2 regions of the Vibrio rubrogenes genome follow, and region 2 is predicted to be linked to the other one. Evidence: riboswitches for the same ligand, from Rfam matches in the RefSeq annotation. Region 2 holds a riboswitch; the other holds the start of a gene.
What was found. Region 2 has a riboswitch for lysine ahead of lysC (lysine-sensitive aspartokinase 3). Riboswitches for the same ligand answer to the same signal wherever they lie in the genome.

Region 1: linked by a shared signal. The riboswitch ahead of AC55NX_RS05720 (Na+/H+ antiporter NhaC family protein) and the one ahead of lysC (lysine-sensitive aspartokinase 3) in region 2 are both predicted to bind lysine.

The regions. Positions count from the first base shown of each region.
Region 1 covers NZ_JCARSY010000005.1:77,837-92,881, forward strand. The annotation lists gene AC55NX_RS05675 (DUF2170 family protein) at 1-279, opposite strand, end outside; gene AC55NX_RS05680 (glutathionylspermidine synthase family protein) at 500-1,666, opposite strand; gene AC55NX_RS05685 (hypothetical protein) at 1,959-2,132, opposite strand; gene htpX (protease HtpX) at 2,488-3,351, shown strand; gene purB (adenylosuccinate lyase) at 3,448-4,818, opposite strand; gene hflD (high frequency lysogenization protein HflD) at 4,889-5,506, opposite strand; gene mnmA (tRNA 2-thiouridine(34) synthase MnmA) at 5,523-6,653, opposite strand; gene AC55NX_RS05710 (inosine/guanosine kinase) at 7,304-8,608, shown strand; gene AC55NX_RS05715 (H-NS family histone-like protein) at 8,752-9,153, opposite strand; lysine riboswitch at 9,505-9,689, shown strand; gene AC55NX_RS05720 (Na+/H+ antiporter NhaC family protein) at 9,808-11,388, shown strand; His leader region at 11,579-11,705, shown strand; gene hisG (ATP phosphoribosyltransferase) at 11,788-12,687, shown strand; gene hisD (histidinol dehydrogenase) at 12,693-13,991, shown strand; gene hisC (histidinol-phosphate transaminase) at 13,991-15,031, shown strand.
Region 2 covers NZ_JCARSY010000010.1:123,296-138,340, reverse strand. The annotation lists gene uvrA (excinuclease ABC subunit UvrA) at 1-2,373, shown strand, start outside; gene AC55NX_RS09885 (PglL family O-oligosaccharyltransferase) at 2,461-4,173, shown strand; gene AC55NX_RS09880 (pyridoxal-phosphate-dependent aminotransferase family protein) at 4,176-5,306, opposite strand; lysine riboswitch at 5,493-5,669, shown strand; gene lysC (lysine-sensitive aspartokinase 3) at 5,781-7,142, shown strand; gene AC55NX_RS09870 (4Fe-4S dicluster domain-containing protein) at 7,424-8,029, shown strand; gene hyfB (hydrogenase 4 subunit B) at 8,031-10,064, shown strand; gene AC55NX_RS09860 (respiratory chain complex I subunit 1 family protein) at 10,061-11,017, shown strand; gene AC55NX_RS09855 (hydrogenase 4 subunit D) at 11,029-12,468, shown strand; gene hyfE (hydrogenase 4 membrane subunit) at 12,479-13,126, shown strand; gene AC55NX_RS09845 (hydrogenase 4 subunit F) at 13,131-14,735, shown strand; gene AC55NX_RS09840 (hydrogenase large subunit) at 14,748-15,045, shown strand, end outside.

The DNA of each region.
Region 1 (15,045 bases), on a different contig from region 2:
CTGAGATGACAATGCACCGAAAGCCACGTAATAATCTGCCTGATTAATCTCGTTAATCGCAATGGTTGAAAGGGGAAACATCTTGTGCGTTTTTAGAATCAGTGCATTGAGTTGTGCCTGATCTTTGACATGTGTGGCTGGAAATAACACCACTTCAGCAAGGATCTGTTCACCTGCAACCGCAATATAAGCTTGAATTCCGTCAGCATTGGTCACAATCAGAGCATCTCCCTGAGTTTGAACTTGCCAATCGTCGTTGTGTTGAAGAATGGGCATCATTTCATGAATTTGCCACATAGGTTTCTCCTTGTATCTGAAAGAACAATCAACTAAAAGTCAGGCTGTGATTGACAGCCTGAAAGACTGGAGTGTTGATGCATTTCATCTTGTTATCTATGGTTGAATGCTACCTTGTCACTATCAAAGGTAAACAACAACCCCTACATCGTTTTTATTGGTCAAAAGGGTTATGATACTCGCAGCTTGACGGTTATATGTGTCAGTCAATAATGATATGTGGCACATAGCGCGACATATCTTGTGTGACCCGCGAAACATCTTCCCGGATAGAAATTCCCGCTGCTTCTTGGTTAACCAACCAACTTCCGACCAAGGTATACTGCTGTCCGAATTTCGGTAAAGGATGATAGGCCTGATAGATCACGCCCTCATCGCCATATGGGCCTTCGGTTCTGAGCGTCTGACGGCCATTCTGGACGATGGTAATATTCGCCCCTTCTCGGGCAAAAATCGGTTTAATGACATAATCTTTCAGCGTGCCCAGATCTTTGTCATCGGCAAAGTAAGCCGGTAAGAGATTCGGATGGTTGGGAAACATTTTCCATAACAAAGGTAGCAGCGCTTTGTTACTGATAATTGACTTCCACATGGGTTCTAACCAGTTGACCGAAGCCGCCTGAATATTGGCTGCATATTCTTCCCGAAACATGAATTCCCAAGGATAGAGTTTAAATATCCAATGAACCGGTTTATCGGTTAAATCGGTAAATTGACCTTGAGTGTTCAGCCCAATATCTTCGACATAAACAAAGGCTGTCGATAGTCCAGCCTCTCTCGCACAATCTTCTAAATATTGAACGGTACCGCGATCCTCTACGGAGTCCTTACAACAACAGAGATGAAGTGTTTGACCGGGCTGATAGGTTGCCAACTGTTGAAAGCGGCTGATCAACAGTTCTTGCAGTAAATTACATTGATCGGCATCGCGGCGGATTTTTCCGTGGTTCACCATATCTTCAAGCCATAACCACTGCCAGAATGCCGTTTCATAAAGACTGGTTGGTGTATCTGCATTATTTTCATACAACTTGGCAGGTTGCTTACCGTTATATGCAAAATCGACACGAGAATACAGGGAAGGTTCGCGTTTCTGCCATGAATCATACAATCCTTGCCACATGGGTTCCGGGATTTGGAATTTCCGGAGCCAGTATTCATTCCCGACCACGGTATCCACAACTTCCAGACACATTTGATGGATGTCTTCGGTTGGTTTCTCTAAGTCATCTTCGATTTGTTTGAGTGTAAACTGGTAATAGGCCGTTTCGTCCCAGTAAGGTTCACCATAAGCGGTATGAAAACCAAAGCCGAATTTTTTAGCTAAATCCCGCCAGTGTGGCCGTTCCTCGGCATTTAATCGAAGCATTGTTCTGTCGCTATGATCCGTTGTAGTTGGCAAAACTGTCCGAATAATGAGCACCCGGATAGATAAAATATCTAAAATTCAAATAATTATATGAGCTTTACTGATTATGGTTCAAGTGATTTATTGGATCGGAATGAAAAATATCAGTAGATATCGAAATTGTCTTTTTAGATGAGGCTTGACTGGTCGGAAAATGTTCCACAGAAAATGTGATCAACAAGTCGATGGAAGAACCACAAAAACCAAAGCCGTCATCTGGAGTGATGACGGCTTTTGTAGAGAAAAACACTAACTAGTGGGTTGCCGGATAAGTATATTGAGCAGACTTAGCATGTGATTGATTTTGTTTTTTCTGCTCATATACCGGTTGGTCTATACCGAGCTGTTGTTTCGCTTCTTCTTCGGACAGACCCAAATGACAACGTAATAAATCAATAGCCATTTGATAGTTGTTAGCTTCTGACATGACGGTTTCCTTTTTTATCATGTATGGAACGACATCGTACACGATAAAAGTAGATGTCTTTCCGTGAATTGACAATAAGACTAAAGTCTAATTTATAGGGCTGTTTTTATCGCTGAATGGTGACCGTTCAGATGTACGAAGATTGTCAGAGGCGTTGTCATCAAATGTTGCAATTTACCGCTTCACCTTGTTTTTGAAATAGACGACCATACTTTATGGATATATGGGTCAGTGCGCTTTATTGACGAAGAATAAAAGTGGCGGCTGGCTCTGTATAAGAATTAAATAATAGATCGTGACGGCGTGAATTCAACGAACGGTCAACTTGTGTATGTTTCTCATGGGAGAGTGAGTCATGAAACGCATTTTGTTATTTTTGGCAACCAACCTTGCAGTCATACTGGTGCTCAGTATCGTCTTAAATGTGGTTTATGCCGTGACAGGGATCAGAGCGGGGAGCTTGTCCGGTTTGCTGGTTCTGGCCGCGGTGTTTGGTTTCGGCGGGTCATTGATTTCATTATTGATGTCCAAAGGCATTGCGTTACGCTCTGTCGGTGGCATGGTTATTGAGAATCCACGCAATGAAACCGAGCATTGGTTATTTGAGACCGTGAAACGTCAGGCGAAACAGGTGGGGGTCGGTATGCCGACGGTTGCAATTTATGATTCACCCGATATGAATGCATTTGCAACCGGAGCAAAGCGGAACGATTCGTTAGTTGCGGTTTCAACGGGGCTGTTACACAACATGACCCGGGATGAAGCGGAAGCGGTGCTGGCACACGAGATGAGCCATATTGCTAACGGTGATATGGTGACTATGACGCTGCTTCAAGGGGTCGTGAATACATTCGTTATCTTTATGGCGCGCTTTATTGCCGGGATTGTCTCTTCTCGTGATTCCGATGAAGGAGAGAGTGGTAATCCGATGGTTTACTTTTTGGTATCCATAGTTTTGGAACTCGTATTTGGTATTTTGGCCAGTGTCATTACGATGTGGTATAGCCGCCGTCGAGAGTTCTATGCGGATGCAGGCGCGGCACAACTGGTCGGTAAACAGAAAATGATTGCGGCTTTAGAACGTTTGAGAATGAGCCATGAATCTCAGTTGGAAGGTTCCATGATGGCATTTGGTATCAATGGCAAGCGTTCTCTGACCGAACTCTTGATGAGCCATCCTCCACTGGAAAAAAGAATCGCTGCATTACGTCAGCTATAAATAATATGAGGGCGAGATTTTCTTCGACCTTCAATTCAAACGTAAAAAAGGCTTCCAAACGGAAGCCTTTTTCAAATTCAGAAAGAAGTTAATAACTTAGAGCTTATCTGTGAGTTCGATAGCCTGACCGATATAACTTGCTGGCGTCATCTGTTTCAGACGTGCTTTTTCTGCTTCAGGAATGTCGAGCCCCTCAATAAACTGGCGCATTGCTTGTCCGTCAACGCGTTTGCCGCGAGTCAGTTCTTTCAGTTTTTCATAAGGTTTTTCAATACCGTAGCGACGCATAACAGTCTGGACAGGTTCAGCGAGAACTTCCCAGTTTTGGTCTAACTCGGCCAGCAATGCTTCACGATTGAGTTCAAGTTTGCTGATACCTTTCAATGTTGAACCATACGCAATCACCGCATAGCCGACACCCACACCGAGATTACGCAGGACGGTTGAGTCGGTTAGGTCACGCTGCCAGCGTGAAATTGGTAGTTTTTGTGCCAAATGCGTGAATACGGCATTGGCTAATCCAAGGTTACCTTCTGAGTTTTCAAAATCAATTGGGTTCACTTTGTGTGGCATCGTCGAAGAACCAATTTCACCCGCGATGGTTTTTTGTTTGAAATGACCCAGAGCAATATAACCCCAGACATCACGATCAAAATCAATCAAGATGGTGTTGAAACGGGCAATCGCATCGAATAGTTCTGCGATATAATCGTGCGGCTCGATCTGCGTTGTATATGGGTTCCATGTAACGCCAAGAGACTCTGTGATGAACGATTCACTGAACTGATGCCAGTCCAATTCAGGGTAAGCCGATAAATGTGCGTTGTAGTTACCCACGGCACCATTAATTTTTGCCAAGATTTCAATATTTGCAATTTGTCGGTACTGACGTTCCATACGATAGGCGACGTTCGCCATCTCTTTGCCCATTGTGCTTGGTGATGCCGGTTGACCATGTGTCCGGGAGAGGAGGGGAATATCGCGGTATTTTTCTGCAAGCACTCGAATTGCATCGATAATTTTGCGAATTTCAGGGAGAATCACGGTCTCTCTGGCTTCTTTCAGCATCAGCGCATGAGATGTGTTGTTGATATCCTCGGAAGTACACGCGAAATGGATAAACTCGCTCACAGCATTCAATTCAGGATGTGCCGATACTTTCTCTTTCAGAAAATACTCAACCGCTTTGACATCATGGTTAGTCGTGCGCTCAATCTCTTTGATTCTTTCTGCATCCGCTTCACTGAAGTTGGCAGCGATCTCATTCAGAATATGATTTGCTTCTTGACTGAAGGCAGGGACTTCTTGAATGCCGGGGGTGTTGGATAGCTTCTGTAACCAACGGATTTCAACGATGGTTCGATACTTTAGGAGGCCATATTCACTAAAGATACTGCGTAACGCAATCGTTTTACTTCCGTAACGGCCATCTACCGGTGAAACAGCAGTCAGTGCTGACAGTTCCATGTTTTTCTCCTGAATATTGATATTGAGTTAGATTTGAGAGTGAATTTAGTTCGCCTGAACGCGAGATATTTTAAATTCGGGCTAAAAGAATTCTAGCCTGTTCGACCATTTTCTTCCGACCAAAAATAAGATGACGGCGTTTACCACCGACTTGACGCCATAAAACTGCGCTTCTGATCCCGGCAAGGAGCAAAGCTCGGACTTTATGTTGATTCGCGGTTTGTTGTAACACGGACGGTGTGCCAGTGACTTGAATTCGTGGCCCGATCGGACTGATGACATCCAGATAGACACTCGCAATATTACTCATCATCTGCTCATCTAGAATTTCAAAATGAGCCGACTGGCGCTCGAGCATTTCGAGGCGATCGCCGAGTTGCGACATAGCATCCCGACGACTGTTCAGTTTACGTTCCAAGGCCATCAGGCTAATAATATAGCGTGTCAGTTCACTACCGGATGGCGTGCTGTCCAGCCCATTCGTCAGGCATTCAAGCCCGACCTTGAGATTTTCTTCGTGTCCGAACACATCAATGGTACTGGCCGGATTCATGTTCAGAATCGCTTTGATTGAAGTTTCAAAGGCGTCAGAATCACAGTAACCGTTTTTCGCAACCTGTTGTACCAGAAATGCTGCCTGACAAATTCCTGCAAAAGCGATTGTGCGGTCATAGTTTGTGTTCGCCACGTAAAACTCCTGAATCTTATAATACAGTGTATGGAATTCGTGTTTCGATGACCCCGCCACCGAGACAGACATCACCGAGATAGAATACAGCGGACTGTCCTGGTGTCACAGCGATTTGAGGCTCATCAAAAATGACTTTCAGTTTATCATTATCGGCTGGGATGATGGTACATGGGATATCCGTTTGACGATAGCGAGTTTTCACGGTGCATTGAAACGGACTTTCCGGTACGAGACGATCCACCCAGTGTAGTTGTGAGGCAACCAATCCTTCTGATTTTAACAGCGGATGATCGGAACCCTGTACTGCAATCAGCACATTGCGTTGTAAATCTTTTTCGGCCACATACCAAGGCTGTTCACTACTCTCTTTGAGCCCACCGATATGGAGACCTTTGCGTTGCCCCAGCGTATGGTACATCAACCCTTGATGCTCACCGATGACCTTACCTTCAGGGGTTTCTATTTTACCCGGTTGAGCAGGAAGATAACGCGACAAGAAATCGGTAAATTTTCTTTCTCCGATAAAGCAGATACCTGTGGAATCTTTCTTCTTCGCGGTAATCAAACCTTGTTCTTCAGCGATCTGACGGACTTGTGGTTTTTCCAGCTCACCGACCGGAAACAGGCTTTTGGCAATCTGTTCATGGCTTAAGGTGTAGAGGAAGTAACTCTGGTCTTTATTGTTGTCTAAGCCTCTTAACATTTGCGGTTTGTCATGACCTGACGGGAATGTCCGACGGACATAATGTCCCATGGCAATGTAGTCGGCATCCAGAATCTCTTCAGCAAATTCTAAAAAGGCTTTGAACTTGATTTCTTTGTTACACAAAATATCGGGATTCGGTGTTCTTCCTGCCTTATATTCAGCAAGAAAATATTCAAATACATTATCCCAGTATTCAGCAGCAAAATTGATCGTATGAAGATAAATACCTAACTTATCGCAAACAGCCTGAGCATCAGCCAGATCTTCGGCTGCTGTACAGTATTCTTCGTTATCATCTTCTTCCCAATTTTTCATGAACAGACCTTCAACTTGATAGCCCTGTTGCTGGAGAAGAAAAGCTGAAACGGATGAATCAACCCCGCCAGACATGCCGACGATAACTTTTTTCTGTGCGTTTGCTTCTCGGTTTTCTAACATCTCTCAATACCACTTGTTCTGTTGAGGCTGCTGATTCTATCAGAAAGAATGTGACGGTTACAGCTTCATCTGGAGCAGTCATCTTGAGGGATTGAGGTCAATCTGAACTGGATGTATTTCACTCAGAATCGAACCATTGCATTGGACGAATTGCACTCGGATATGACAGGAAAGTTATCAGTATTCGATAAAAATAAATGGGACAGAGATATTGATATACAAAATGTGATTTTTTTTGTAAGAATTTTTGTCGTTATGATATGAGTCGATATTCTTAGTTATAAAAAAGCAGTTACGAAACAGTAGTTACAAAATACATAAAAAACAGTCATCGAATGAGTCCAAAATATATGTAATTGTTATAAAAATAGTTGTTTAGAACGGGCATGATTTTTTTGTTATTCAATATGCATTGATGATTTATTTGTCAAGTTTGTCTTGGGCTAGAAATACTGAAAAATTTGGAACGGATATAATGGTTTTATAAAATTAATTTTTATTGCATCCATATTCACGCGCTAGATTTCATATGTTGCTGTTAAGCATATCTTAATTTTTGATTTGAAATCGATTACTGTTGTTCGAGCCATTGCCGGAGACTATATTGGCGGCTAAACTTACGCAGTCTTTTAATTCACGATAATTTACATATGAAGTTTCCCGGCCAGCGTAAGTCAAAACATTATTTTCCTGTCGATGAACGAGATTTGCTCATTTTACGGAGCTCCCAACGAAAAACTTCTCCCCAGACTCATGTTATTGGTATTGACCAAGTAATTGTTGATATTGAAGCGATCGTCGATGAGGATCTAATTCAACGGTATGGGTTAAGTCTTGGGCATTCTTTAGTTATTCAGGATGAAACCGCAGAGTTACTTTATTCTGAATTGGTTGAAAAGCATCTGATGACTAATGAGTATGCTGGTGGCACAATCGGTAATACTTTGCATAACTATTCTGTATTGGCTGATGACCGTTCTATCTTATTAGGCGTCATGTGCAAGAATATTGGGATCGGTAGTTATGGTTATCGTTATTTGTGTAATACGTCCAGCCGGGTAGATTTGAACCATTTACAGGGGATTGATGGTGCTATTGGACGTTGCTTTACATTGATTACTTCAAGTGGCGAACGAACTTTTGCTATTAGCGAAGGTCAAATGAATCAACTCCGGGCAGAAAGTATTCCGGAGCATATTTTTCAATCGGCTTCTGCTTTGGTTTTAACGGCATATTTAATTCGTTGTCAACCGGGTGATCCGATGCCCCAAGCAACGATGAAGGCGATAGAATATGCGAAAAAATATCATGTTCCGGTGGTATTAACGCTGGGGACAAAACATGTCATTGAACAGGATCCAGCTTTTTGGCAAGACTTTTTGAAGCAGAACGTTACGGTAGTTGCGATGAATGAAGATGAAGGACACGCTTTAACCGGAGAAACCGATCCGTTGATGGCTGCAAATAAGGCTCTTGAATGGGTAGATTTGGTATTGTGTACAGCAGGACCGCTCGGTTTATTTATGGCTGGATATACAGAAGATGACGCTAAACGCCAAACCAGTTTGCCTTTATTGCCGGGCAGTATTCCTGAATTTAACCGTTACGAATTTAGCCGGCCGATGATGAAGCAGTGTTGCACTCATCCGATCCGAGTGTACTCACACATTGCGCCTTATATGGGGGGGCCTGAAGTGATTAAAAACACCAATGGTGCCGGTGATGCCGCATTATCTGCTTTATTACATGACATGGCGGCAAATAGATATCATAAAATGAATGTACCGAATTCAATTAAGCATCAATATGATTCTATTACTTATTCATCGTTCTCCCAAGTCTGTAAGTATTCTAATAGAGCAAGCTATGAAGTTTTAAGTCAACATTCACCAAGATTATCAAAAGGCTTACCGGAAAAAGAAGATAGTTTGGAAGAAGCATATTGGGAACGATAACAAAAAGAATTCAGCGCGGGAAAAGCGGGTAAAATGTTTCGCAAAGAATAATTGGTTTCGTACAAAGGTTCATATAATTATCCTGAGTAAGAGACAATAAAAAAGGCTCCATGAGGAGCCTTTTATTTTTTACGTTTCTGGAATTAGATCGCAAAATCATCCAGAGACTTGCCTTCATCAAGGGCTTTTTGAATTACTGATGGTGTACGACCTTGACCTGTCCAGGTTTTTTCTGCACCGTTTTCATCGATATATTTATATTTCGCTGGGCGTGGTGCACGTTTACCTTTTGTCTTACCTTCGGTGGAAAGTGCAGAAATTAACGCGTCTACATCGATACCATCTTGTGCAATTTGTTCAGCAATTTGAGCTAGCTTTTCTTCTTGCTTTTCTCTTTCTGCCCGTTCTTTTTCTTCTGATTCTCGACGTTCTTCAACGACAGAGGTCAGTTTTTCTAAAGCTTCTTCTAACTGAACGAGTGTTAAATTACGTGCATAAGCGCGTAAGCTACGAATATTCAGTAGAGTTTTAGTTAGTTCCGACATTTTGTTATTCCCACAACTTTATTTAAACACAACGGAATAATAAACGCAGATATTTATTATGACAACATTAGCGAACTAATAATATATAAAAAAACTGGCAGAATCGTAAATTATTGTAAATGCTTGTGTCAAATTATCATTAATTACGATGAATATCATATATGAGCTTGATTTGTTAACTTGAGTTATTCATTGAGATTAATACGAAGCCTATTGCTTGACTGAGCTTTTTGATTTAAAGCAAAGATAAACCTATTGCAAATGGTTCCGGTATTTGTACAATGGGCGCGTTCTAATTCGGTCATCAACATATACTGCCGTTACTCTGTCGAAGTAGTGGTGAATTGTTCTAGTCCGTGTAGAGGTGCAATTAAGATAAGTAAATCAGGGTAGGGTGATGCCTATGACCTTGGTTGAAAGGCTTTTTTGCCGAAGTGAACGTGTTTATCAGAGGCCGTTTGCTGGGGTTGTTCCCGAATAGGGGCAACACTGCCATAGTCTATTTATTTGTATAACTATGGAGCGCTACTGTAGGACTGGGTGAAACTAGATGGTTTTTCACTTAGTTCATCTTTGAATGACGCAGACAGGTTATTCATATAATTACAATGCAGTAGGTCTCTTACCATATTTAATCATTGGTTATTGAAGATCATGACATTAGTTGATTTTTCCTCCTCCTTAATATCTCTTTTTCCACCGATTGTTGCGCTGGGTATGGCGATCCTGACCAGACGCGTGCTGCTTTCTTTAGGCGTTGGCATCTTGTTAGGTGCTTGCCTGTTGAACGATTATTCTTTGTTTTCTTCATTTGATTACATTCAAGGCAAAGTTTATGCACTGGTGATTGAAGATGGCGCAATTAACAGTTGGAACATGAGCATTATCGGTTTTCTCCTCCTGCTAGGGATGATGACTGCAATATTGACGCTTTCCGGTGGTACACGGGCATTTGCATTGTGGGCCGATAAAAAAGTGAAGGGCAATAAAGGTGCTCAGTTGCTTGCTGCTTTTTTGGGTGTTTTCATTTTTGTCGATGACTATTTTAACAGTCTGGCGGTTGGCTCGATTTCCCGCCCGGTGACTGACCGGTTTGGTGTTTCACGCGCAAAACTCGCGTATATTCTTGATTCAACTGCGGCACCTATGTGTATCATCATGCCCGCTTCCAGCTGGGGCGCGTATATTATGACCATTATCGGTGGTATTTTAGTTTCCCACGGTATGACAGAATACACGCCGTTAAATGCATATGTTGAGTTAATTCCGATGAATTTCTACGCCATTTTTGCTTTATTAATGGTGTTTGCGATGATCGTTTTTCAATTGGATATCGGTCCGATGAAGCATCACGAACATCGTGTTGCATCCGGAATCGGGCGCAATGATCAGGCCGCAGAACTCAAAGAGGAGCTCGATATTCAAGAAAGTGAATCAGGACGAGTGCGTGACTTAATTGTGCCGATAGTGGCATTGGTGATTGCTACCGTCGCTGCAATGCTCTTTACCGGTTGGCAGTCGCTGACGGCTGCAGGTGAAACATTTAGTATTTTAGGGGCGTTTGAAAATACGAATGTGGGAATGTCTTTGATTGACGGTGGTTTAGTCGGACTATTGATGGCGCTGTTTTCGGTATTGAGACAACGAATGCCACCGGTTACCATCTTGAAAACGCTGCTAATCGGTATGAAGTCAATGTTCGGGGCTATCTTAGTGCTGTTTTTCGCCTGGACGATTGGTGCGGTGATTAAAGATATGCAGACCGGGCTTTATCTCTCGTCGATGGCTCAAGGTAACATTCCGGTACACTGGTTGCCGGCTATTCTGTTTGTGTTGTCGGGGCTTATGGCATTCGCGACCGGTACATCGTGGGGAACGTTTGGCATCATGTTACCGATTGCCGGGGATATTGCTGGCGCAACCGAACTGGCGCTGATGATGCCAATGTTAGCGGCGGTACTTGCAGGCTCCGTCTTTGGTGATCACTGTTCTCCGATTTCTGACACAACAATCTTGTCGTCTACCGGGGCGCGGTGTAACCATATTGATCATGTTTCGACACAGCTTCCTTATGCTCTGTTAGTGGCGTTTATCTCGCTGATTGGTTATATCGTTTTAGGGCTGAGTGATTCCGTTAGCTTGTCGCTGCTGGTTACATTTGCTGTGTTTGCTATTATCTGTTTTGGTTTCCGTATTCGACAGCAATCCCAAGATCGGCTTTCTGAGCATGCCTGATGATGACTCAGTTTTATCGGGTACGATTTGTCTTATGAAGATTATTTGCATAAAAAGTCAAAAGAGGGGTTGCAAAACCCCTCAAGCTTGTATAGTGTGAAGAAAACTTGATAGGCAAGTTAAAGATTTTTCCAAGTATGCGCAGTTTTATTATGAGAAGCTTTATGAAAAACAGTTTCGTTATGAACATTCACCACCATCATCATCCCTAAGTTATCTTTCGGGAGATGAGCGCATACCCGGGAGATAAGATTCTCCCGGTGGTGAAATGAAAAAATTCAATCAACCCTCGGGAGTAATTCCGAGGGTTTTTTTATATGCTTTACATTAAGAAACAGCTGACATTCAAAAGCTGAATGGATACTGAAAAGAACAACAATGATTGACAAGGAATTATTTATGCAAGCACAACAACGCCTGAGAATTGCAGTCCAAAAGAAAGGTCGCCTGAGCAAGGAATGTATGGCACTCCTGAAGCAGTGTGGTGTGAAGTTTAATGTGATGGGGGAACGTTTGGTCGTTCACTCACTGAATATGCCGATTGATTTACTGTTAGTCCGTGATGACGATATCCCGGGATTGATTATGGACGGGGTCGTGGATTTGGGGTTTGTCGGTGAAAACGTACTTGAAGAAGTCCGTTTGGATCGTCTGGCGCTAAATGAACCGAATGAATTCGTTTCTTTAAGACGTCTGGAGTTCGGTGGGTGTCGTTTGTCGATTGCGATTGATAAAGATAAGAGTTACAACGGCCCACAAGATTTGAATGGGATGAGAATTGCGACAACGTATCCTCATCTGCTAAAAGCTTATATGGATCGTCAGGATATTCCTTTTACCACGTGTATGTTGACAGGCTCGGTTGAAGTTGCCCCCAGAGCAGGACTTGCTGATGCAATTGCTGATTTAGTTTCAACCGGTGCAACACTGGAAGCCAATGGCCTGAAAGAAGTCGAAGTGATTTTCCAGTCTAAAGCGACGCTGATTCAGCGCCGTGGTGATTTTGCCGCGGATAAGGTTGCTTTAATCGATAAGCTACTGACTCGGATGCACGGTGTTCAGCAGGCGAAAGAGTCGAAATATATTATGCTCCATGCCCCCGTGGATAAACTGGCAGAAATTAAGCAATTACTGCCCGGAGCGGAAGATCCGACGGTATTACCACTGTCAGCCGACAAATCAAAAGTTGCGGTGCATCTGGTGAGTTCAGAGAACCTGTTCTGGGAAACAATGGAACATTTGAAAGCCTTGGGGGCCAGCTCGATTCTGGTTCTGCCGATTGAAAAAATGATGGAGTGATCATAATGAGAACGGTTGTATGGCAATCTTTAAACAAAGACCAGCAAGCTTCGATTCTGGAGCGTCCAGCGATCATTGAAGGTGCAAGTGTCACGGCTGCTGTCGCTGCGGTGATTGAACAAGTTCGCCAGAATGGTGATCAGGCGCTCCGAGAGCTGACTGAGAAATTCGATCATGTGATCCCTGAGAATATTCGAGTCTCAGCAGAGGAAATTCAAGCTGCTTCAGCGCGTCTTTCCGAAGAGATGAAACAGGCACTTGATCAGGCTTACACGAATATTACCAAATTTCATAAAGCACAAATTCCCCAGCCGATTCAAGTTGAAACGATGCCCGGGGTGGTTTGTGAACAGATAACACGTTCGATTAATACCGTCGGTTTATATATCCCGGGCGGGAGTGCGCCGCTTCCTTCAACGGTTTTGATGTTAGGCGTACCGGCTCGAATTGCGGGTTGCCGGAAAGTCGTTTTGTGTTCTCCGCCACCGATTGCCGACGAAATTCTCTATGTCGCCAAATTGTGTCAGATTGATGAAGTTTATAATGTCGGAGGCGGACAGGCGATTGCAGCGATGGCTTATGGCACAGAATCTGTTGCCAAAGTCGATAAGATTTTTGGGCCGGGCAATGCTTATGTGACGGAAGCCAAACGTCAGGTGAGTAACGATTTTCGTGGTGCAGCGATCGATATGCCCGCCGGTCCTTCTGAAGTCATGGTCATTGCCGATGAGACCGCTGACCCAGAGTTTATTGCCGCCGACTTACTCAGTCAGGCCGAGCATGGCCCCGATTCTCAAGTTGTTCTTGTGACACCATCACCGATTATTGCTGATCAGGTTACTGATGCGGTGAAGTCTCAACTCAGCGTTCTTTCCCGCGCGGCGACGGCCGAAAAAGCACTGGCATCGAGTCTGGTGATTATTTCCGAATCGATGACACAGGCAGTTTCGATTTCTAATATCTATGGCCCGGAACATTTGATCGTGCAGACGAAAAATCCGCGAGAATTACTGCCATTACTCGACAATGCCGGCTCAATCTTTTTAGGCCGCTGGTCTCCGGAATCTGCCGGTGATTATGCATCCGGAACCAATCACGTTTTACCGACCTATGGCTACACCAGAACTTATTCCAGCCTTGGGTTGGCTGACTTTAGTAAGCGCATGACGGTTCAGGAGCTTTCAGCCGATGGGTTGCGTCAACTGGCACCGACAGTGGTGACAATGGCTGAAGCCGAAGGATTGGATGCGCACAAACGCGCTGTGACGCTTCGTATTGAAAAATTAAATAAGGCGGAATCGTAATGAAAAAACTGGCCAGACAACAGGTTCAACAATTAACCCCTTATCTTTCTGCCCGACGCATCGGCGGTAGTGGGGATGTGTGGCTCAATGCCAACGAATCGCCTTTTGATAATACCTATCAACTGAATTTGTCCGGATTGAATCGTTATCCTTCCTGTCAGCCGGAAGGGATGCTCTCTGCTTATGCCGCTTATGCCGGTGTTCAACCGGAGCAAGTTTTGACGACGCGGGGCGCAGATGAAGGCATTGAGCTGGTCATTCGTGCTTTTTGTGAGCCGGGTGAAGATGCGATTCTTTACTGCCCGCCCACCTACGGCATGTATGCCATCAGTGCTGAGACGATTGGTGTCGCAAGAAAAGTGGTGCCGCTAACTTCCGACTGGCAACTGGATTTGCCAGCTATCGAAGCTAATTTAGATGGCGTCAAAGTGGTGTTTGTGTGTAGTCCGAATAATCCGACCGGGAATTTAGTCGCTCGGGAAGACATTGTAGCACTGCTGGAGCTGACCAAAGACCGCGCCATTGTGGTGATGGATGAAGCTTATATCGATTTTTGCCCACAGGCTTCGACGGTTGATCTGTTGGAACAGTACGAGCATCTGGCTATTTTGCGCACGTTGTCGAAGGCATTCGCGTTAGCGGGCTTACGTTGCGGATATACACTGGCCAATGCCGAATTAATTCAAGTATTACTCAAAGTCATTGCCCCTTATCCTGTTCCTTATCCGGTTTCTGAAATTGCTCAGCAAGCGCTGTCAGAAAGTGGTTTGGCGCGGATGAAATACCAGACCTTGGAGATTAACGCCAATCGCGCTTACCTTCAGGCAGGGCTCTCTGCTATTCCTGGGGTGACGGTATTCGATGGCTGGGGAAATGGTCTGTTGGTTGAGTTTCCTGATGGTGATGCATTATTTCAAGCCGCATGGGATAACGGGATGATTTTACGCAATTCACCGATTGAAAATTGTGTCCGGATTAGTGCCGGCAGCCGGGAAGAGTGTGAAAAAACCTTAGCGTTTATTCGCCGCTTTTATCAGTAACGAATGGATCAGTA
Region 2 (15,045 bases):
CTCTCTCCCATTGTCAAAGAACGGAAGGGGGAGCATGTCAAAACACTGGCAAACCTTGCTGCACAAGGGTTTATTCGCGCCCGAATTGATGGGGAAATCAGTGATCTCTCAGATCCACCGACATTAGAGCTTCATAAAAAGCATACGATTGAGGTGATTGTTGACCGTTTTAAAGTCCGTTCAGATTTGCAACAGCGTTTGGCTGAGTCTTTTGAAACCGCGTTAGAATTGTCTGGTGGCATTGCGGTTGTCACTTCGATGGATGAGGCGGGAGATGAAATCATATTCTCATCTAATTTTGCCTGTTCACATTGTGGTTATAGTATGCAGGAACTGGAGCCGCGTCTGTTCTCATTTAATAATCCAGCCGGCGCCTGCCATTCTTGTGATGGTTTAGGTGTTCAACAATATTTTGATCCATCCCGAGTCGTTCAGGATAAAAGTCTCAGCTTGGCAAATGGGGCGATTCGTGGCTGGGACAAAAAGAACTTCTATTATTTTCAAATGCTGACGTCACTTGCTGAACATTATGATTTTGATTTGACGACACCTTTCGAAAAATTACCGAAGAAAATCCAAAATGTCATTCTGCAAGGCTCAGGAACACAGTCGATTGAGTTTAAATATGTCAATGATCGCGGCGATACCCGAGTAAAATATCATCCTTTTGAGGGAATTCTGAGTAACCTGGAAAGGCGCTATCGAGAGACGGAATCGAATTCAGTCCGGGAAGATTTGATTAAATTTATCTCGACCAAACCCTGCGCCAGTTGTCACGGAGCCCGGCTTCGGGAAGAAGCTCGCCATGTGTTTGTCAATGAAACCACGCTTCCCGAGGTTGTTGAACTGAGTATTGCTGAAGCACTGACTTTCTTTGGGTCGTTGCAACTGACGGGGCAAAAAGCACAAATTGCAGAAAAGATCATGAAAGAGATCAATGACCGACTGCAGTTTCTGGTTAATGTCGGCTTAAATTATCTCAATCTTTCCCGAAGCGCTGAAACGCTGTCCGGTGGGGAAGCGCAAAGAATTCGCTTAGCGAGCCAAATCGGAGCGGGTCTGGTCGGAGTGATGTATGTTCTGGATGAACCTTCGATTGGGTTACATCAACGGGATAACGAAAGATTACTGCAAACGCTGACGCACCTGCGTGATTTAGGCAATACCGTAATTGTCGTCGAACATGATGAAGATGCCATTCGGATGGCTGACTACGTTGTCGATATTGGGCCGGGAGCCGGGGTGCATGGCGGACATATTGTTGCTCAAGGAAATGTCGAGGAAGTGATTGCGACACCGGAGTCATTGACCGGCCAATATTTGAGTGGTGAAAAATCGATAGACATTCCTACGCAAAGAACCCCTTTTGATGCGAAGAAGGTGGTCGAACTCTTCGGAGCTAGCGGCAATAATCTCAAAGATGTGACTTTGACGATCCCTATTGGGCTGTTTACCTGTGTCACCGGTGTTTCGGGATCAGGCAAATCGACTTTAATTAATGACACGTTCTATAAAATCGCCCACATTGAACTCAATGGGGCGAGTGCGGAAGAGCCTGCACCTTACAAAAAAATTAAGGGATTGGATCAGCTTGATAAAGTGATTGATATCGACCAAAGCCCGATTGGCCGGACACCGCGTTCTAACCCTGCAACTTATACCGGAATCTTTACCCCGATTCGTGAGTTATTTGCCGGAACGCAGGAGTCCCGTTCCAGAGGTTATAAGCCGGGACGGTTCAGCTTTAATGTTCGAGGCGGACGTTGTGAAGCCTGTCAGGGCGATGGGGTCATTAAAGTTGAAATGCACTTCCTGCCAGATGTTTATGTGCCCTGTGATATCTGTAAAGGGAAACGTTATAACCGAGAGACTTTGGAAGTGAAATATAAAGGCAAAACCATTGACGAAGTGCTCGAAATGACCGTGGAAGATGCCAGAACTTTCTTTGAGCCGGTTCCTGTGATTGCCAGAAAATTACAGACACTGATGGATGTCGGGCTTTCTTACATTCGTTTAGGTCAGGCGGCTACCACGCTGTCCGGTGGTGAAGCTCAGCGGGTCAAACTTGCCAGAGAGCTTTCTAAGCGCGATACAGGAAAGACCTTGTATATTCTTGATGAGCCAACAACCGGGCTGCATTTCCACGATATTCAGCAATTGCTGACGGTACTTCACCGGTTGAGAGATCATGGCAATACTGTTGTGGTGATTGAACATAACTTAGATGTGATCAAAACGGCCGACTGGGTTGTCGATCTGGGGCCTGAAGGTGGGCAAGGCGGCGGAGAAATCATCGCTCAAGGTACACCGGAGGATGTGTCCAAAGTCACGGACTCTCATACCGCACGTTTTTTGAAACCTATGTTAGAATAACTTCCATCATACTTCCTGTAGGGAGACGAAGCGTAACAGCGTCATTTTACGTAGCAACATCGTCTCCCCCACAACATGAATGAGACTATGGCGATACTGATTGTACAGGGAACGAGGCTCGAACCATCTCCGGTAAAACTGCCTTTAAATCGACCTTTTTTATTTGTTCTCGGGATGCTATACCTCATTTTCCTGCATTTTCCGAGTGACCTGAATAGAGGCGTTGGGTTAACACTGCTATTTAATATTACGACTTGGTTTTGGGTCAGTATTGCTATTTCCGTCGGTTTATTTCAGGTTATCAGAGCCCGGAAAATCAGATATTCAAAACTGACGCTCGGTCTCTTGGTCTGCTGTTTACTGCTGACATTGCCGCTGTTTTATGACCATGCCTCTGTCGCGCTTGCGACGTATCGTGTGATCGCTTTGTGGGGCGGATTTATTCTTTTTGTTGTGCTTCAGCAGTTCCGCTTTAGCAACAAGCATAAACACCGACTGATCTGGTTGATCGTGCTGTCTGCATTGGTTGAAAGCGGGCTGGCTTATTATCAGTTATTGGTCGATCCGGCCCGAGTGCCACTGGGAGTATTTCCCTCGGTCAATATATTCGTGACGTATCTTGCAACCGGTCTTCTTGCATCAGGTTATTTGCTTTCCCGACATTTGAAAAAGTATCAGGCCCAATTTAGCATTGCCAGTCTGCTCTATATCACGCCATTACTCTGTATGCCTCTATTGGTGTTGCTTCGCTCGGTTACGGGGTGGGGCGTGACCTTAATCGGTATTGTGATGATATTTCCTTATCTGTATCGGTTTGCCAGTCGGAAAAGACTGTGGGGATGGGGTATTTCCATTATGCTCGGTCTGCTGATCGGCTTTATTCTGATCCAGGCGCTTTATACAACACCGTTTAACGCTCAGTTTGTCAAACGATTGTCACCGTTATCGGACAGTCTGGCTCAAACTATCGATATGTTTATCGAGAAACCGTTTACGGGGTATGGCTACGGGCACTTTGAAGAAGAGTATGTGCTTTACAGCGCCCGGCAACATCAATTGAACCCAAACTATCCATCGCCTTTAGCAGGATTATCACATCCGCATAATGAAGTGCTTTATTGGGGGATTGAAGGCGGACTTTTACCGATCTTTGCAATCACGCTGGCAGCTTTATTTGTCTTGGGGCGTATCTATGGCGCTAAACCTAAAACCCGTCTCGCGACATTGTCGCTACTTTTTCCGATAGCAATGGCGAGTCAGGTCGATGATGTATTCAGCCAGTCTGCAATTCACTGGATTACATTTATCATTCTCTTATTTTGGGTTGACCAACGTGTCGCAAAATACAGAAGTGTGCCTATCCATCGCCTGACAATCCGAGGGTTACATGGAGTCGGAATATTGCTCCCTATTTTAACAATGCTTTATTGTGGCACGTTGTTGTGGGCTCAAAGCTTATTGATGCAATACCAGCAAGGTCAGCATATCTCACGACAGGGACAAAGGTATGTACCTTTAGTATGGCAAGATCAATTGATGCAAGCGCAGCTCATGGATCAATTGAAGCAAAAAAATACGGAAGTGCATCAGCAGCAGTTAAGCACTTACGTTCCTTGGCTGCTTGAGTTAATTCAGCGGCAGCCAAGGCCGACATATTATCAGTTGCTCATGGCGTTATATCAGCATATCGGAGATATGAATCGCGCGGAGCAATCACGCATCGAAGCTGAGTTTTTATTTCCTCAATATCCCTTTACGCTTCCAGATAAAGAGCATCTTGTACCGCCCCGCCCGGAGTGATTTTATCTTTTGCTCTGTGTGAGCGCATCTTCCAATGCTTTCAGACAGAGCGCGATATTTTCGGAGCGAGCACTATATCCCATCAGTCCGATGCGCCACGCATTACCGGCAAACTGACCTAATCCCGCGCCAATTTCCAAATTATACTGACGCAGTAAGTAACCTCTAACCCACTCATCGTCAACCCCTTCAGGAATTCGTACTGTATTCAATTGTGGTAATCGTTCTGATTCTGCAACCACAAACGCCAACCCCAGTTGTTCCAGGCCCTGTTTCAGTTGTTGATGCATCTGCTGGTGGCGATGCCATGACGACATCAGTGATTCTTCTTGTAACAGCACAAGCGCTTCATGCAGAGCATATAAAGTATTGACCGGAGCAGTGTGATGATAACTGCGCTTCTGTTGTCCGCTCCAGTAACCCATGACTAATGTTTGATCGAGAAACCAGCTCTGGACGGGCTTTTTACGCGCTTTGATGGTCTCAATCGCCGCCTGAGAAAACGTAAGAGGAGACAGGCCGGGAACACAGGAAAGACATTTTTGGCTCCCTGAATAAACTGCATCTAATTGCCATTCATCTACCGCTAAAGGTACACCGCCTAACGAGGTCACTGCATCAACGATGGTCAACAAACCGTACCGCTTCGCCAAATGGCCTAACGCTTTCGCGTCACTGAGCGCACCGGTCGATGTTTCTGCGTGGACAAATGCTAACACCTTCGCATCTGGATGTTCTTGAATCGCCTGCTCGACTTTTGCAACAGAAACACTTTCTCCCCAAGCGTTATCCACCAGCACAGCGTTGGCACCACAACGGATTACATTCTCCCGCATCCGTTCGCCAAAGACACCGTTGCGACAGACGATAACCTTGTCTCCCGGTTCCAGTAAATTGACGAAACAGGCTTCCATTCCGGCACTTCCGGGAGCAGAAATCGCAATCGTAAATTCATTTTCGGTCTGAAATGCATATTGTAACAGAGACTTCAATTCATCCATCATTTGAATAAATAACGGGTCAAGGTGCCCGATTGTCGGCCGGCTCAAGGCCTGTAAAACCCGAGGGTGAATATCGGACGGGCCAGGGCCCATGAGTGTTCTTCGCGGTGGGAAAAAACTTTGTACAGTCACAAGCTGACTCCTTTCATTGACACTTACTGGCAAGTTATCAGGCTAACGCTTATCCGTGAGGAAAGCTATCCGACACAAGTCTAGTTGAGTATTTTTCTACAATCTGAGTATTTGGGTGAAAATCAACCAATGTGATTCAATTTGTCATTGACATTGATAGGACAAAAACGTTCAATACCTAGGCTATTAAGCAGAAGAGGAGCACTGCCCAGGCAGGTATTTTGTGGAGCCTCAACTCCAAGACAGAATATTCAGGGGGAGTAGTGCCGAGACAGTTCATAGTTGTGGATTTGGACTGTCGGGTGAATGGGCTGAATCCCGTCAACTGTCATCAGTGCTAACTGATGGAGAGCTTCTGAGGTCTACTTTCATCGAATCGCCTCTATTTTTGCTCTAGAAATACTCTCTTCGAACATTGGACGTTGGTTACCCAACACAACATTTTTTATTTTAGGAAGTCGTGGGAGAAATGCCGTGAGTGCATTCAATGTCGCCAAGTTTGGCGGAACAAGCGTGGCAAACTTCGAAGCAATGAGTCGTTGTGCTGCCGTCATCGAAAGTAATCCGGACACAAAGCTTGTTGTCAGTAGTGCCTGTTCTGGCGTGACAAATCTGCTGGTTGAACTTGCCAACGGTGTTCAGGATGCGGAAAGACGTTCATCCATTTTAGAACAATTATCTGATATTCACTTTTCAATTATTGAATCGTTACAAGAACAAGACTCAGTCAAAGAGGCGGTTCAGGCGATTCTTGACACGGTGACAAGTCTCGCGGACGCTGCGTCTTTTCAGACCAGCAATAAACTGACGGACCATTTGGTTGCCTGTGGCGAATTAATCTCGACGCATATTCTGACTCAAGTTCTCAAAGAGCGTGGGATCGATGCCGTCAGATTTGATATTCGTGAAGTGTTACGCACGGATGATTATTATGGCCGAGCTGAACCACAAATCGAAGTGACGGCTATTCAGGCTAAAGACAAACTGGCACCCTTGTGTAAAACGCATCTGGTAGTGACACAGGGATTCATCGGTTCTGATGAGCAGGGCAATACCACCACATTGGGTCGCGGTGGAAGTGATTATTCAGCAGCACTGATTGCAGAAGCGGTTCAGGCATCCGGACTGGAAATCTGGACGGATGTCCCCGGAATTTATACCACTGACCCACGCATTGTGCCTAAAGCGGCCCCGATTCCTGAAATTAGCTTCAATGAAGCCTCAGAAATGGCGAATTTCGGTGCAAAAATCCTGCATCCTTCAACGTTGCTTCCTGCGCTTCGACACGGTATTCCGGTCTTTGTCGGTTCATCAAAAGAGCCGGAGAAAGGCGGTACCTGGATTCGGAAACGCGTTGAAAATTCACCTTATTTCCGGGCACTGGCATTGCGGGCCAATCAAACTATGGTGACGATTCGCAGCGCCAAAATGTTCCACGCGTATGGATTTTTGGCTAAGGTTTTTGAAATTCTGGCCAAGCATAAAATCTCCGTCGATTTGATTACGACGTCAGAGATCAGTGTGTCCATTACGCTGGATAAGACGGACACGGCTGGCGGTGCGCCCGAGCTGCCTGCGGCTGCCCGGGCTGAGTTGGAAGAACTCGCACATATTGAAGTCGAACGAAATCTGAGTCTGGTCGCTTTGATCGGTAACCATATGGAAACCAAAGGTTATGCCAAAGAGGTTTTCAGTACCCTCGGTGATTACAATATGCGCATGATTTGTTACGGTGCCAGTGATCATAATCTGTGTTTTCTTGTCGATGCTGACGATGCAAAAAGTGTGATTCAGAAACTGCATCAGGATCTGTTTGAGCCGCAAGACAACGGGTAAGACAATCGAGAAAACAAGCAAAAACATTCAGAAGAGGTTGGCGATGCCAACCTCTTTTTTATGACATTTTTCCGTTCAATCCTGAGCTTGTCTTTGCTTCGTCAATAGTGTCGACACCAAGTGTCGAGAGTGATTGATTTCGTGGTGATTCATTTGCGGGATTGGTGGTATTTAATATATTATCCAATTTAAGTATTTGATTTTTAATTAATAAAAACAAATTCACACGAATGGCATGGTTATTGCCCTTTTAGTTGATTATTTAGCTGTCAGGGGATGCTATGAAAAAATTTGTAGTTGCCGATCCTAAGAAGTGTATCGGATGTCAAACATGCATGGCTGCCTGTTCTGATGTTCACCAGAAAGTCGGATTGCAAAGTCACCCGCGTTTGACTGTTGTGAAAAATAACGACACAACGGTTCCGGTCATGTGTCGTCATTGTGAAGACGCTCCGTGTGCAACGGTCTGCCCGGTACAGGCGATCACCAAAGAAGCTGACCGGATATTTCTCAATGAATCAATTTGTGTCGGGTGCACATTGTGTGCTGTGGCTTGTCCGTTTGGTGCGATTGCTCTTGATGGCAGTCGCCCGATTGCTCATGCCAACAGTTATGACACTTATATACCGTCAACACCACGTTCCAGTAACCCATCTACGTCCGTACCCCGAACGTTTGGTCATGATCTCTTGGCTTGGGAGCCGGGTGTGAAAAGTATTGCGGTGAAATGTGATTTGTGTGAGTTCAGAGAGGAAGGCCCTGCCTGTATGGAAGTCTGTCCGACCGGGGCAATTGTATTGGTGAGTGAAGAAGCAACGGAACGTGCCCGCAAGATCAAGAGGGAAGTGACTGCCAACAGCTCACTGACTGTGGATATGGAGAAATAACATGATGAGTCCTTTATCGCTGTTGGCTTTATCGATGGGGTGTTATCTCATCGCCTGCGTTGTGGCCTTGTTTGGCAATTCTCGACGGGAATCTTTGTACGTGTCTCTTGCGAGTCTGTGTTCTGCGATTGGCGGTATCACCGGTGTGATCAGCGCGGGGTATGCTCTTGTCAGCCATCAGGTGTGGCAAGCGCAGCTTTTCAGTCCTTTCCCTTTTGCGCAACTGCTTGTTCGCTTTGACGGATTAGCGGCATTTATGGTGATGGTTATTTCGCTGATTGTCATTGCTGCCTCCATATACGGCTTACATTATATGAAAGAGTATCAGGGTAAAGGTGGCTGGGGGATCAGTTTTTTCCTCAACCTCTTTGTCGCTTCGATGGTTGCGTTAGTTGTGGCAGATAATGCGTTTTACTTCATCGTATTCTTTGAAATGATGTCACTGGCATCTTACTTTCTGGTGTTGGTGGAGCAGAGTGAAAAAAGTATTCGTGCTGGCCTGCAGTATTTTCTCATTGCTCATGCCGGTTCTGTACTCATCATGATTGCCTTCTTTATGCTTTACCGGGCAGCCGGAACCCTGAATTTCACCGATTTTTCCCATCTGTCGTTACCTGCATGGGAGTCGTCAGTCATCTTCTTACTGGCATTCTTTGGTTTTGGCGCGAAAGCCGGCATGATCACGTTACATAGCTGGTTACCTCAGGCTCACCCCGCAGCGCCTTCTCATGCATCAGCACTGATGTCCGGTGTGATGGTCAAAATTGGGGTGTTCGGTATCATCAAAGTGGGGCTCGTTTTTCTCGGTGGTGCAGAGATTTGGTGGGGATATCTGGTGCTCGCCTTTGGTGCTTTCTCCTCGGTACTGGGGGTGATGTATGCATTGGCAGAGCACGATATCAAACGTTTGCTTGCCTATCACACCGTGGAGAATGTCGGCATTATCTTAATGGGCGTCGGTGTGGCGATGATTGGTACTGCATCCGGTCATCCGGTTCTCGCTGCTTTAGGCTTGTTGGGCGGACTTTATCACCTACTGAACCATGCGGTATTCAAAGGATTACTCTTTCTTGGCGCCGGCTCGGTCATCTCTCAGGTTCATACCAAAGATATGGAAATCATGGGAGGACTCGGCAAGCTGATGCCTTATACCGCAATCACTTTCTTGATCGGCACCATGGCGATTTCTGCATTACCGCCACTCAATGGTTTTGTCAGTGAATGGTTCATTTATCAGTCCTTGTTCCAGATGAGCCAGCAAAATCATATCTTCATGGTGACGGCAGGGCTCGGTGCTGTTGTGATGCTGGCGATAACCGGGGCTTTGGCATGTATGTGTTTTGTGAAAGTCTATGGGATTTGTTTTACCGGTGCGCCGCGGAGCAAAGTCGCCAATCAGGCCCATGAAGTCGGGTGGTCGATGATTGTCGGCACTGGTTTTCTGGCTTTGCTATGTATCATTCTCGGCGTCGGATCCCCGTGGATTTCACCTTACATCTCTGATGTTGCCACCAATACGCTGGCTATCACCCCAATCGATGTGCAGCAGGGGATCGCGCTTCACCCGGTCTCAACCACGCAGGCCATTCTTTCGACACCAGTTATTACCATCAGTTTAATTGTACTGTTGATTGTTCCGTTTCTGGTCTTGTCTCTGTTTAAGAAACATCGCCTCGAACGGCGTCACCAAGGTGATCCATGGGCGTGCGGATATGCTTATGAACAACGCATGACGGTCTCGGCGAGCGGGTTTACGCAACCCCTGCGTTATATGTTCTCACCGGTCTATCGGATGCGGATATTGCTCGACCCGTCGGGATGGATGAAACGAAGCTACCAGCAGGCCACGATTTCAGCTGCGGCAGTTGAGCCGGTATTTGACCGGTTTTTGGTTCGACCTTGTTGTGATGTGGCTCTGAAGCTCGGGACTTGGGGGAGAAAGCTACAGGGCGGGGATTTCCGCATCTACTGTCTCTACATTGTGATAGCACTGATTGTGTTACTTATTATTCCGTTTGAATCAGGAGTGAAATGATGCCTGAACTACATATGCCTGAGATGAGCTGGATGGTGCTTGCATTTAGTCAGGCTTTATTCATGTTGCTTTTGACACCGCTAGCTACCGGATTTTCACGGGTACTCAGAGCCAGAATTCATTCCCGACGTGGGCCGGGGTTACTACAAGATTATCGAGATATCGCCAAGTTACTACGCCGTCAGCCGGTTGCACCGGAGAATGCCGGCGGCATTTTCTGGGCAATGCCATGGATCCTGATTGTCACGATGTTATTGATTGCGATGGCTTTGCCTACTTTGACTCAGGTGTCGCCATTTCCGATTTCCGGTGATGTGATCACCGATATCTATCTACTGGCAATTTTTCGGTTCTTCTTTGCTTTAGCCGGCATTGATGCCAATAGCATGTTTGGTGGTATCGGTAGTAGTCGCGAGCTTACATTAGGTGTTTTGGTTGAGCCGATTTTAATGCTGGCAATTTTTCTGATGGCTTTGATGGTCGGCTCGACCGATTTGGGATACATCAGTCAGGGCATGCTAACCGAAAGTCTCAATCAGCCGATTCCTGTGATTCTGGCCGGTGTTGCCTGTGCTTTTGCCGTGTTTATCGAAATGGGAAAACTCCCGTTTGATGCAGCCGAAGCAGAGCAAGAACTTCAGGAAGGTCCGGTGACTGAATACTCAGGCTCGGGGCTCGCGATGGTGAAGCTGGGGCTGGGGCTGAAGCAGCTGGTGGTTGCTCAATTATTCTTGGCGATTTTCTTCCCGTGGGGAAAGGCTGCCGAACTGACGGTGACTGCTTTGGGGGTTGCGAGTGTGATTCTGTTGCTCAAACTCATTGTCGTTTTCTTTCTGGCGGCATTGGTTGAAAACAGTATGGCACGTGTCCGTTTTCTGAATACTCATCGGCTGACTTGGTCTGCCTTTGCTTGTGTTGTTTTAGCACTCGCATTTTATATCATTCGATTGTGAGGTATTAAACGATGGAAATCATTGGATTACTCACTATTGGACTTCCTTTTCTGGGGGCAATATTCATCCTGTTTGCCTCTGAGCAGTCTGCAAAATGGATCTGTCAGTTTTTTGCAGTACTGGCGACATTGGGAACCTGGGGATTGTCTTATCTCTTTTTCTCGACAGGTGGCGAAGCGGTTTCGGTGCCTCTGTTGCATGTAGGACATGTCCTTATTTTTGGTCTGGTCTTCGATAAAGTCAGCACCCTGATTGCCGTAGCCGTGGTCGGATTAGGCTTGATCGTGGCGGTCTATTCTCTGGGGTATATGAGTTCAGGGAACAAAGAACACGCGCAGCATGGTGCGAAACGATATTATGTGTTTCTGCTGATCTTTATCGGAGCTATGGCCGGTCTGGTCTTCTCTTCAACCATTTTGGGACAGTTGTTGTTTTTTGAAATCACCGGGGCTTGTTCCTGGTCTCTGATCGGTTATTACCAAACGCCGCTGGCGTTTCGTTCAGCTCTGAAAGCCTTGCTTGTCACTCACATTGCTTCATTGGGGTTATTTATCGCTGCGGCGACCCTGTTTGTCCAGGCGGGGACGTTTGAACTCACTGCAATTGCAGGATTGACTCCTGTCGCCAAAATGGTGGTGCTGTTTGGCATCATGTTTGCCGCGTGGGGAAAATCGGCCCAACTACCGATGCACATGTGGCTCCCCGACGCAATGAATGCACCAACGCCGATTAGTGCTTACTTACATGCCGCTTCGATGGTCAAAGTGGGCGTTTACATTTTTGCCCGCAGTATTCTGTCTGCCGGAACGATTCCTGAAATCGTCGGGATTGTCGGGATTGTCGGGGCCATGATCACCATGATCTACGGTTTTCTGATGTACTTGCCACAGAAAGATATGAAGCGTCTGTTGGCTTATTCAACCATCACTCAGTTAGCATATATTTTTCTGGCACTCTCTATGGCTGCGATGGGGTCATCACTGGCGCTGGACAGCGGGGTTGCTTACATCTTCAACCATGCCTTTGCCAAATGTCTGTTCTTCTTTGTCGCTGGCTCATTCAGCTATGCCTGCGGGACCAGAATGCTTCCTCAACTGAAAGGAGTCATTCGCAAATCACCGCTCTTGGCCATTGGGTTCTGTATCGCGGCAATGGCAATCGCCGGGGTTCCGCCGTTGAATGGATTTTTCAGTAAGTTCCCGTTGTTTGAGGCCGGGTTCCATCTGTCTGCAACCCATGCCTGGTTAACCCCGCTGTTGATTCTGGCGCTGATTGAGTCCATCGCGACATTTGGTTGGCTGTTGTATTGGTTTGGCCGAACCATTATCGGTGAACCTTCTGAAGCGGTTGAGCGGATGTCTCCCTTACCCGGTTCAATGAAAATAACGTTAGTTGTATTAATCGCAATGTCGGTGATATCGAGTGTGATTGCTTCAACATGGCTTCAATAGGAGATGCATAATGGATGATCTCATGATGAATAATCTGGCTGGATTGTTAGTCATCACGTCTTATTTTGTGGTGATTGCCCGTCAGGCCAGAACTGCATCTTGGCTGTATGCCTGTCAGTCTTTCGTGTTGGTCCTGCTCTTTGTGGTCATAGCTGACCATTACGACGCGAGTGATTTGTACCTTTGGTCGATGACGGCTTTTATTTCGAAAGTGGTGTTGTTACCGACAATTTTATATATCCAACTGGGAAAAATGCGTGATGCTGAGGCTGAAAAGCCTATGTTTCACCCCGCGTTGATCGCTGTTTTCGTCGCGGTAATCAGTCTGGTTTGTCTCTATATCATTCAGCCGGTGGCACTTCCGATGGTTGCTACGCTTAAACCCGTCCTCGCTGTATCGTTGGCGCATTTCTTTATCGGGTTGCTGTGTATCATCACTCAACGAAACATTCTGAAGCAGTTATTCGGCTATTGCCTGATGGAGAATGGCTCATCACTGATGTTAGCGCTTGTTGCACACCGCGCGCCTCATTTATTGGAAATCGGTATTACGATTGACGCGATCTTTGCGGTGATTGTGATGGTGATTCTGGCTCGGTTAATTTTTTGCAGACTCAATACGCTGGATGTGAAACAACTGACTGTACTGAAAGGGTAATTGTATGATGTCAATGAATAATCTATTTCCGTACTTGCTTGGCATTCCCTTAACCGCAGCGATGATTTCTTTTATTTGTATTGCGCTGCGAGACCAATTCCGCCACTTATCCATGGTGATTCACCTTGTTAGTGTTGTGGCAATCTGGGGCATCAGCTGGGGGATGGCCACTGAAGTGTTCAGGCATGGTGCGATTTTCTCTGCCGGAAATTGGTTGATGCTTGATGGACTATCAGCACTGTTCCTTGCGGTGCTTGGGCTGGTAGCCTTGTGTACGGGGATTCACTCGGTCGGTTATATCGGGCACGAGCATCAGCACGGCGAATTGTCAGGCAAGCAAGTCTCGCTGTTTTATGGGCTCTTCAATCTGTTTCTGGCGACCATGCTGATCGCTTTAACCGCCAATAATATCCTGATGATGTGGGTGGCAATTGAAGCGACGACCGTAAGTTCGGTGTTTCTGGTCGGGCTGTATTATCAGCGCTCATCACTGGAAGCGGCCTGGAAATACATCATGCTGTGCAGCGTCGGGGTTGCATTTGGCTTATTTGGCACCGTGATGACCTATGCCAATGCCGTTGCTGTATTCGATGCACCGGAACAGGCGCTGCTATGGACGACACTACGGGATCATGCGCATTTGCTTGATCCGCGACTGATGCAAATTGCCTTCATCTTTATTGTGATTGGCTTCGGGACAAAAACCGGTTTATTTCCCATGCATACATGGTTACCGGATGCGCACTCAGAAGCGCCCAGCCCGGTTTCCGGATTACTTTCGGCAGGGTTATTAAACTGCGCTTTGCTCATTATTCTGCGTCACTTTGCCATCAGTTCTATTGTGCTCGGCAGTGATTTTGCCCGCTCTCTGATGCTCGGATTCGGGTTGCTATCGGTTGGTGTTGCAGCACTTTTCATTCTGGTTCAGCAAGATATCAAGCGCTTGTTAGCTTACTCCAGTGTTGAAAATATGGGTTTAATTGCCTTCGCGATTGGTCTCGGTCCGCTGGGCATCTTTGCTGCGCTGCTTCATATGATCAATCACAGCCTTGGCAAAACACTGATGTTCTGCGGGGCCGGCAATATCATGCTGAAGTATGGCACCCGGGACATGAATATCATCAAAGGTGTGGTACGGATAGCCCCATGGACCGGTATTCTATTTGGCGCCGGAGCACTGGCGCTGGGCGGCGTGCCACCGTTCAATCTGTTTGTCAGTGAGTTTTTGATTATCTGTTCCGGGCTGTATGCACAACATCCGGTGCTAATCATTATTTTGCTCTTGCTGTTGACGCTGGTTCTGGCCGGATTCGCCCGCATGGTTGCAGGATGTGTTATGGGCGCAGCACCTGAACATGTTGAAAAAGGTGAAGTGAATTATCTGACGGTCTGCCCGCTGGTGGTGCTGATTGTTCTGATGGTTGTAATGGGGACTCATATTCCGAACACGATTCTTCATGGTGTCGAACAAGCGACACAAATTGTCATTAATCAACCTAATGAATCTCTCCTTGAAACATTAAATCTCCCTTGGCAACAAGGAATGGAACCCATTTCTTCAAGTAGTGACAGTTTATCGGCTGTTTCTCTGACTGAATCGATCAACTAGAGGCCTTATGACATGGATCAATTGAATAGAAATACGCAACAGCAGATCGGTAAGCTCTATGTTGATGGGGTGCGTCAACATTTTCCTGCGGCAATAGAAGATGAAGCCTGGCAGGCCGACAATCAGGTGACGTTGACCGTAAAAATGACCTCGCTGGTTGAAGTGATGAAATGGCTCTACTATGACCAAGGGGGGTGGTTGTCGGTCTCTTTTGGTAATGATGAACGGACATTAAACGGCTGTTTCGGCGTTTATCATGCTTTATCGATGGAAGGCGAAGTGAAAAGCTGGGTGATCGTCAAAGTTTTGG